2 linked regions of the Saccharophagus degradans 2-40 genome follow. The protein of the gene in region 1 interacts with the protein of each later gene in a pairwise test. Links are inferred from orthologs where the notes say so. Each region holds a gene or a part of one and is shown in the gene's direction. Other genes may lie near its edges.

What was found.
Region 2: the proteins of grxD (region 1) and SDE_RS06875 interact in binary tests that used the Escherichia coli proteins (3 or more experiments, as listed by UniProt). The link is inferred for Saccharophagus degradans 2-40 from one-to-one orthologs.

Annotation. Positions count from the first base shown.
Region 1 is NC_007912.1:3,082,507-3,085,785, reverse strand. The notes cover bases 212-3,165. They hold grxD (Grx4 family monothiol glutaredoxin), read left to right. Parts: upstream 212-1,499; coding sequence 1,500-1,832; downstream 1,833-3,165. Other genes in these bases: SDE_RS12755 (hypothetical protein), read left to right, coding at 2,065-3,165; SDE_RS12765 (hypothetical protein), read left to right, coding at 1,106-1,351; SDE_RS12770 (aspartate aminotransferase family protein), read right to left, coding at 212-849. Outside these bases: more of SDE_RS12770, read right to left, coding at 1-211; more of SDE_RS12755, read left to right, coding at 3,166-3,261. UniProt on the Escherichia coli protein: Monothiol glutaredoxin involved in the biogenesis of iron-sulfur clusters.
Region 2 is NC_007912.1:1,701,353-1,704,586, forward strand. Bases 173-3,081 are described here. They hold SDE_RS06875 (BolA family protein), read left to right. Parts: upstream 173-1,425; coding sequence 1,426-1,737; downstream 1,738-3,081. Other genes in these bases: pyk (pyruvate kinase), read left to right, coding at 173-187; SDE_RS06865 (response regulator), read right to left, coding at 257-886; SDE_RS06870 (hypothetical protein), read right to left, coding at 1,039-1,326; SDE_RS06880 (rhodanese-related sulfurtransferase), read left to right, coding at 1,834-2,763; SDE_RS06885 (GNAT family N-acetyltransferase), read left to right, coding at 2,853-3,081. Also shown: more of pyk, read left to right, coding at 1-172; more of SDE_RS06885, read left to right, coding at 3,082-3,234. UniProt on the Escherichia coli protein: Transcriptional regulator that plays an important role in general stress response. Has many effects on cell morphology, cell growth and cell division. Acts by regulating the transcription of many genes, including dacA (PBP-5), dacC (PBP-6), ampC and mreB.

The DNA of each region.
Region 1 (3,279 bases):
AGCAGCGCTGCAGGCTAGTGGATTACCGCCAAAGGTAGACCCGTGGTTACCTGGTTGAAACACCTCTGCTGCTTTGCCTTTGGCCAAACAAGCGCCAATAGGTACACCGTTACCCAAGCCTTTGGCCGTGGTAACTACATCCGGGTGGATATTTGTGTGCTGGTAAGCGAAGTAAGCGCCGGTGCGGCCGTTACCCGTTTGAATTTCATCGAGTATTAAAAGCCAGCCGTTTTCATCACACAAGGCGCGTAAGTTCGTTAAATAATCGTCGGCCGGCACGTTAACACCGCCTTCACCTTGAATAGGTTCTACCATTATGGCGATGGTATTTTCGGTGGCCGCTTGTTTGATTGCTTCGATATCGTTGTAAGGTACATGGCTAAACCCTTCGACCATTGGGAAAAAGCCCGCTTTAACTTTGGGGTTGCCCGTAGCAGATAGGGTGGCCATAGTACGACCATGAAAGCTTTTGTCGCAGGTGATAATGTGAGGTGCAGTAATGCCTTTATCTTGTGCGTACTTTCGCGCAAGTTTAATAGCTGCCTCGTTAGCTTCTGCGCCAGAGTTGCTAAAAAATACTTTATCCATACCGGAAGCTTGCACCAATAGTTTGCCAAGTTCCTGCTGCGGCTCTATCAGAAATAAGTTGGAGCAATGAATAAGCGTTTTGGCTTGCTCGCTAATAGCTTGGGTTACGCTTGGGTAGTTGTAGCCAAGCCCGCATACAGCGATGCCAGATAAAGCGTCTAAATAACGGCGGCCTTCGCTATCCCAAAGATAAGGTCCATCACCCTTGGTTAACGTGGTTTTTCTTTCACCGTATGTATTCATTAGCGCCGACACCGACATTTTTATACTCCCAAAAACAAAACAGGCAGCGAAGGCTGCCTGAACAAGTGATCATTCTATAAACAAATATAGGGTTTGTAAATTTTTGTAGGCGATCATGTTCGATCAAGCCATTACATACCCTAACAATAAAGCATGCAGTGAATAAATAGAATACTCTGTGTGATAATTTATGGTCCGATATTGAATTTCTAGAGAGGGTGCACCCATTAATAGCAAAAAATCACCTATGGAGTGTGCGCTTTGTTTGCGTAAAGTGCCTTTAACCTTTCATCACCTTATTCCAAGAAAGGTGCACGGCCGTAACTTTTTTAAAAAGCATTATGCTCGAGAAGATTTAAATGCGGGTGTACATGTTTGTCGTAAATGCCATTCGGGTATTCATAAGCTATACGATGAAATGACTCTGGCTAAGCAATTTAACTCGCTGGACTTGCTCAAAAATGATGCGGCGATATCTGCGCACGTAAACTGGGTGGCGAAGCAAAAAAGCACCCTGTGAGGTTGGTGCCTTGGCTTGTTGGCGCGCAAAGGCTAGCTGACGTAGTGCATTCGGGTGGCTATCTGCTATACAATAGCGAAATACCCGAGTAAATAACTCAGATTTAAAGTAGTAATTATCACCGTTCTATAAAGAGGTTAGTGTCGTCGTGGATATTATCGAAACCATTAAGAAGCAAATTGAAGAAAACAGTATTATTTTGTACATGAAGGGCTCCCCGAACGCGCCTCAATGCGGCTTTTCCGCTAAAGCTTCGCAAGCCGTAATGGCTTGTGGTCAGCGTTTTGCGTACGTGGATATTCTATCTAACCCCGATATTCGCGCTAACTTGCCTAAGTACGCCAACTGGCCTACATTCCCACAGCTTTGGGTGAATGGGGAGCTGGTAGGGGGCTGCGATATTATTGTGCAAATGCATGAAAGCGGTGAATTGAAGCCAATTATCGACGCTGCAGCACCGAAAGAAGAAGCTAGCGAGTAATTTGTTCTTCTGTGCGGCAAGCCTTCCTTGTCGCACAGCTCCTCCTGTTTGCCCCTTTGTTCTAATATTCCCTCACTTATTTACAATCTAAATAGCTTCCCGCCCTAAGCTACAATCATTTGCTCATTGATAACTCTTATCATTTTCATTACTATTCGCCGCCTAATTACTTTGCCAGCGTAATATGGCTCGATACGCTGGTGTCAGCTTTTTATTTTAAATGGAGTAAATCATGAGAAAGTCTGCGTTAACAGCTGTTATTTCCCTGCTTGTCGCCCCCGTTTTTGCCAATGCCTCCCCAACAGTTGAAGAGCTGCATGAGCTTGTTAAAAAGCAGCAACAGGAAATAGACCTGCTGAAAAAAGAAGTAAGTGAAGCAGACGCAAAAATTGAAGCAACGGCTGACGCTGTTGAAAGTGGTTCTGGTGCTAGCAACAAAAGCGCTTCTTGGGCATCTAAAACCCAAATCGGTGGTTACGGTGAGCACCATTACAACAACTTCCAAAACGGTAATGACAAAATAGATGCACACCGCTTTGTACTATATATCGGCCACACTTTTAGCGATTCAGTGCGTTTTTTCTCTGAGTTTGAATTAGAGCACGGTCTTGTGACAGAGGATGGCCCTGGCGAAGTAGAGCTTGAGCAAGCCTTTATTGAGTGGGATTACGCACAAGGCCACAGTTTAGTTGCTGGTCAGTTTTTGGTTCCAGTAGGTATTTTGAACGAAACTCATGAGCCAGATACTTTCTACGGTGTAGAGCGCAACATTATTGAGAAAAACATCATACCTGTTACTTGGTGGGAAACTGGTGTGATGTTTACTGGTGAGTTGGCTCCTGGACTCGGGTATGACTTAGCTATTCACAGCGGGCTAGAAGTGGTGGCTGATGCCGGTAACGACAATGTAGGGCTTATCAGAAAAGGTCGTCAAAAGTCAGCCAACGCGGTTGCCAACGATTTCGCTTACACCGCACGTATTAAATACACCGCTGTGGCTGGCTTAGAGTTGGCCGCAACCTACCAATTACAAACTAATATTACTCAAGGTGTAGCTGAGGGTGATGCGTCTGCAAGTTTGCTTGAAGCGCATGCAGTCTACAGCGTTGGTGACTTTTCTGTTCGTGGTTTATACGCAGATTGGAATTTAGACGGGGAAGTATTTGACGCGAGCGGGCGCGATTCGCAAAGCGGTTGGTACATCGAGCCTTCATATAAAATCCTTGATAACCTAGGCGTATTCGTTCGTCATTCTGAGTGGGATAACGAAGCTGGCCTTGCTGGCGCGGATGCCGATGCAGCGTTTGATATAGGTGTTAATTTCTGGTTAACCGATACTGTGGTATTTAAAGCAGACTACCAAGACCAAGAATTAGATAATGGCGATGATAACAACAGCCTGAACTTGGGTGTTGGCTGGTCTTTCTAAGCTTACAGCTAACGTGAA
Region 2 (3,234 bases), 1.4 Mb from region 1 along the record:
TGTTCAAACTATTTTGTTTGATAACAACGCTATCCCACCGGGTGAAATGTATGATCGTGCATTAGAAATCATGCGCGAGCAAAAGATTATCGAAGATGGCGACCTTGTGATTCTTTCTAAAGGTGACACTAGCGAGCACGGTGGAACCAACACCATGAAGATTCTTCAGGTTGGTTCAACTAACTAATTAGAATCATCGACACTGTTCTTCCAAAAAGCGGCTCTTTGTAGCCGCTTTTTTTATGGCTGCTGTTTGTTAACCTTGAGCTTGGGCGGGTGCGGTTTCAATATTTAGTGCCACATTGATTTTATTAACTAGAACCTCAGCATTTATAGGCTTAACAATATAGTCGTTTATGCCTTGCTGTATGGCTTTGCGAATGGATGAGGCCTCTGAATTTGCCGTAACCATTACAAAGTGCGCCCCGCGGAGTGTATTAGAGGCTTTCGCTTTGCTATGAATGTCTATCCCCGACAACTCTGGCATATCCCAGTCGCATAAAATAACGTCGTAAGGTTCTGCTGCGCTTTTTATCTTATCGAAGGCTGCAATGCCATCTTCTGCAGTATCTAGTAGCCTAAAGCCAGCGTCAGTTAATATACCAACCACTAGCTCACAGGCTTCGCTATTATCTTCTGCCACCAATATTCGCGCGTTACTAGCTGTAATTTGGGTGCGTTTAAGCTGCGAACTTACGCTGACACTGGGTGCTTTAGGCGTTAACCTAGCGAGCTTCTGCAGCGCAGAATCCATCACTTTTAACATTTCTATGTGGGGGCGCTTGACGTCCTCGGCTAACTTGGGGTCTTCAATGGTCTTTTGCAGCCATGCTCTGCGCTTGCCTAGGGTGTCTAAAACAAGTTTAAGTTCATTGGATTCAAGCATTAATGGGGTCCACCGGTAATTAGCTCGCAGGGTTGTTAATTACAGTATAGAAGTAGATGCGCTTGATGATAGATCGAAAATGACTAGTCTTGCGAAGCTTAAAAACCAAAGAGAAGAAAGCGGAGGTTGTAGCAGGAGGGTGCCGCTAGCGGCTATGAATTGCGGCTAGCGTCGTTTTCTTTAATAGAGGCCATTACTTTCTGCATGTATGCATAATAGTCGTCAGACAGGGTGCGAGAGCCATCACGGCGGTCTTCGCGTGATTTACGGCGTTTGCGATGGTAAAGGTCGAGCGGCATACTACTACAGGGGTCTGCATCGAGTCTTCTGTCATCGCCTTTTCTGCGGTCAACAAATATAAATTTATTGGATGAGGGTGCGTTACTCATAGTCAGTACATCATTGTTTGCTTGCTGTGAATCTTTGATCAATTTTCGCATCTTTCTACTTTCTTTATGAGATGACAAGACTAGAATAGCCATCTTTCTTGTCTTGTCCAGTGATTATAGGGCAATTTGTGTTCCAAAAAGGTGATACATATGTCAGTACAGCTTACTATCCAGCAAAAGCTTCAATTACAGTTTAGTCCGGTTCTTCTGGAGGTGCTGAATGAAAGTCACGGCCACAATGTGGCCAAAGGGTCCGAAACCCACTTTAAAGTTGTTGCAGTAAGCGACGCATTTGAAGGCTTGGGGTTGGTGAAACGCCATCAAGCTGTTTATGCAGCCTTGGCGGACGAGCTGGCCAGCGGAGTACATGCGCTGGCGCTACATTTGTTTACGCCTAGTGAGTGGGAAGCCAATAAGGCAGACTTGGCCTCGCCTAAGTGTATGGGCGGCAGTAAAAAATAAAAAAGTGTAATAGTTGATGTCCTTTGGTTGAATTTTAACCTCTCATTTCGATAGAATCGCGCACCGTTATTCTATTTACTCTGAAAAGTAGTTTTTATGCCCCAGATTGTTATAGCCGCGTTATATAAGTTTGTTTCCTTGCCCGATTTCGAGGCACTGCGAGAGCCGCTGCAGGCCTTTTGTATAGAGAATGAGATAAAGGGTACATTGCTGCTCGCGCAAGAGGGGATAAACGGCACTGTGGCTGGTAGGCGTGAGGCAATTGATGCTCTGTTAGCTTATTTCGGTAAAGATGCTCGGCTGGCAGATATAGACCACAAAGAATCCTACGAAGAAGAGCAGCCTTTTTATCGCATGAAGGTAAAGCTCAAAAAAGAAATAGTCACAATGGGCGTTGAAGGTATAGACCCCAACAATATCGTGGGCACCTACGTTGAGCCTAAAGACTGGAATAGCCTTATCGATGACCCCGAAGTAATCGTTGTGGATACCAGAAATAATTACGAATACGATATTGGCACTTTCGAAGGTGCGCTCAACCCCAACACTGAAAGTTTTCGCGAGCTGCCCGAGTATGTGGCTAAAAACCTAGACCCAGCTAAACACAAAAAAGTGGCGATGTTTTGTACAGGCGGAATTCGCTGTGAAAAATCTACAGCGTTTATGAAACAGCGAGGGTTTGAAGAGGTTTATCATCTAAAGGGCGGTATTTTAAAATACTTAGAAGAAGTGCCCGAAGAGCAAACTCGCTGGAAAGGGGAGTGCTTTGTATTCGATAATCGTGTAGCTGTAAATCACGCATTAGAAAAAGGTACCTACGACCTTTGTCATGGTTGCCGCTACCCCATTACCGAAGAAGATAAAAAATCCGAAAAATATATAGAAGGGGTCGCTTGTCCGCATTGTCACGATACGCAAACGCCCGATCAGCGAGCGCGGTTTATGGAGCGCCAAAAACAGGTGCAGCTAGCTAAGGCGCGCAAGCAGGCACATATTGGTGCGCCAGCGCCAAGTAGGCAAAAATAGAGTTGAACCATTAACTTAATTTATAAATTAAACAATTAAGCCCCAGCTCGTTATGCGAACTGGGGCTTTTTATTTAAAGGGATAAGGCCATGAAAACTGAGAATAAGAAAATAATATGTGTTGATTACCACAACGATACGCATACGGAAGATTTATTGGCTATGCTAAATGAATATGCTTCATCTTTAGAGGGCGGCGCGGCGCCACTATCGCCAGCTACGCGTAACAACTTAATTCCCGCTCTGCGAGAGCGCAGTGATGCAGTAAGTTTACTGTGTTACGTTGATAACAAACCGGTAGGTATTTTAAATGCCTTCGAAGGGTTTTCTACGTTTAACGCAAAACCATTAATGAATGTGCATGATCTTGCCGTAAGTGAAGCTGTGCGAGGGCAGGGTATAGCAGGCATGTTGTTAGATGCCTTAGCAAAAATAGCTGAGCAAAAAAATTGCTGCAAACTAACGCTCGAAG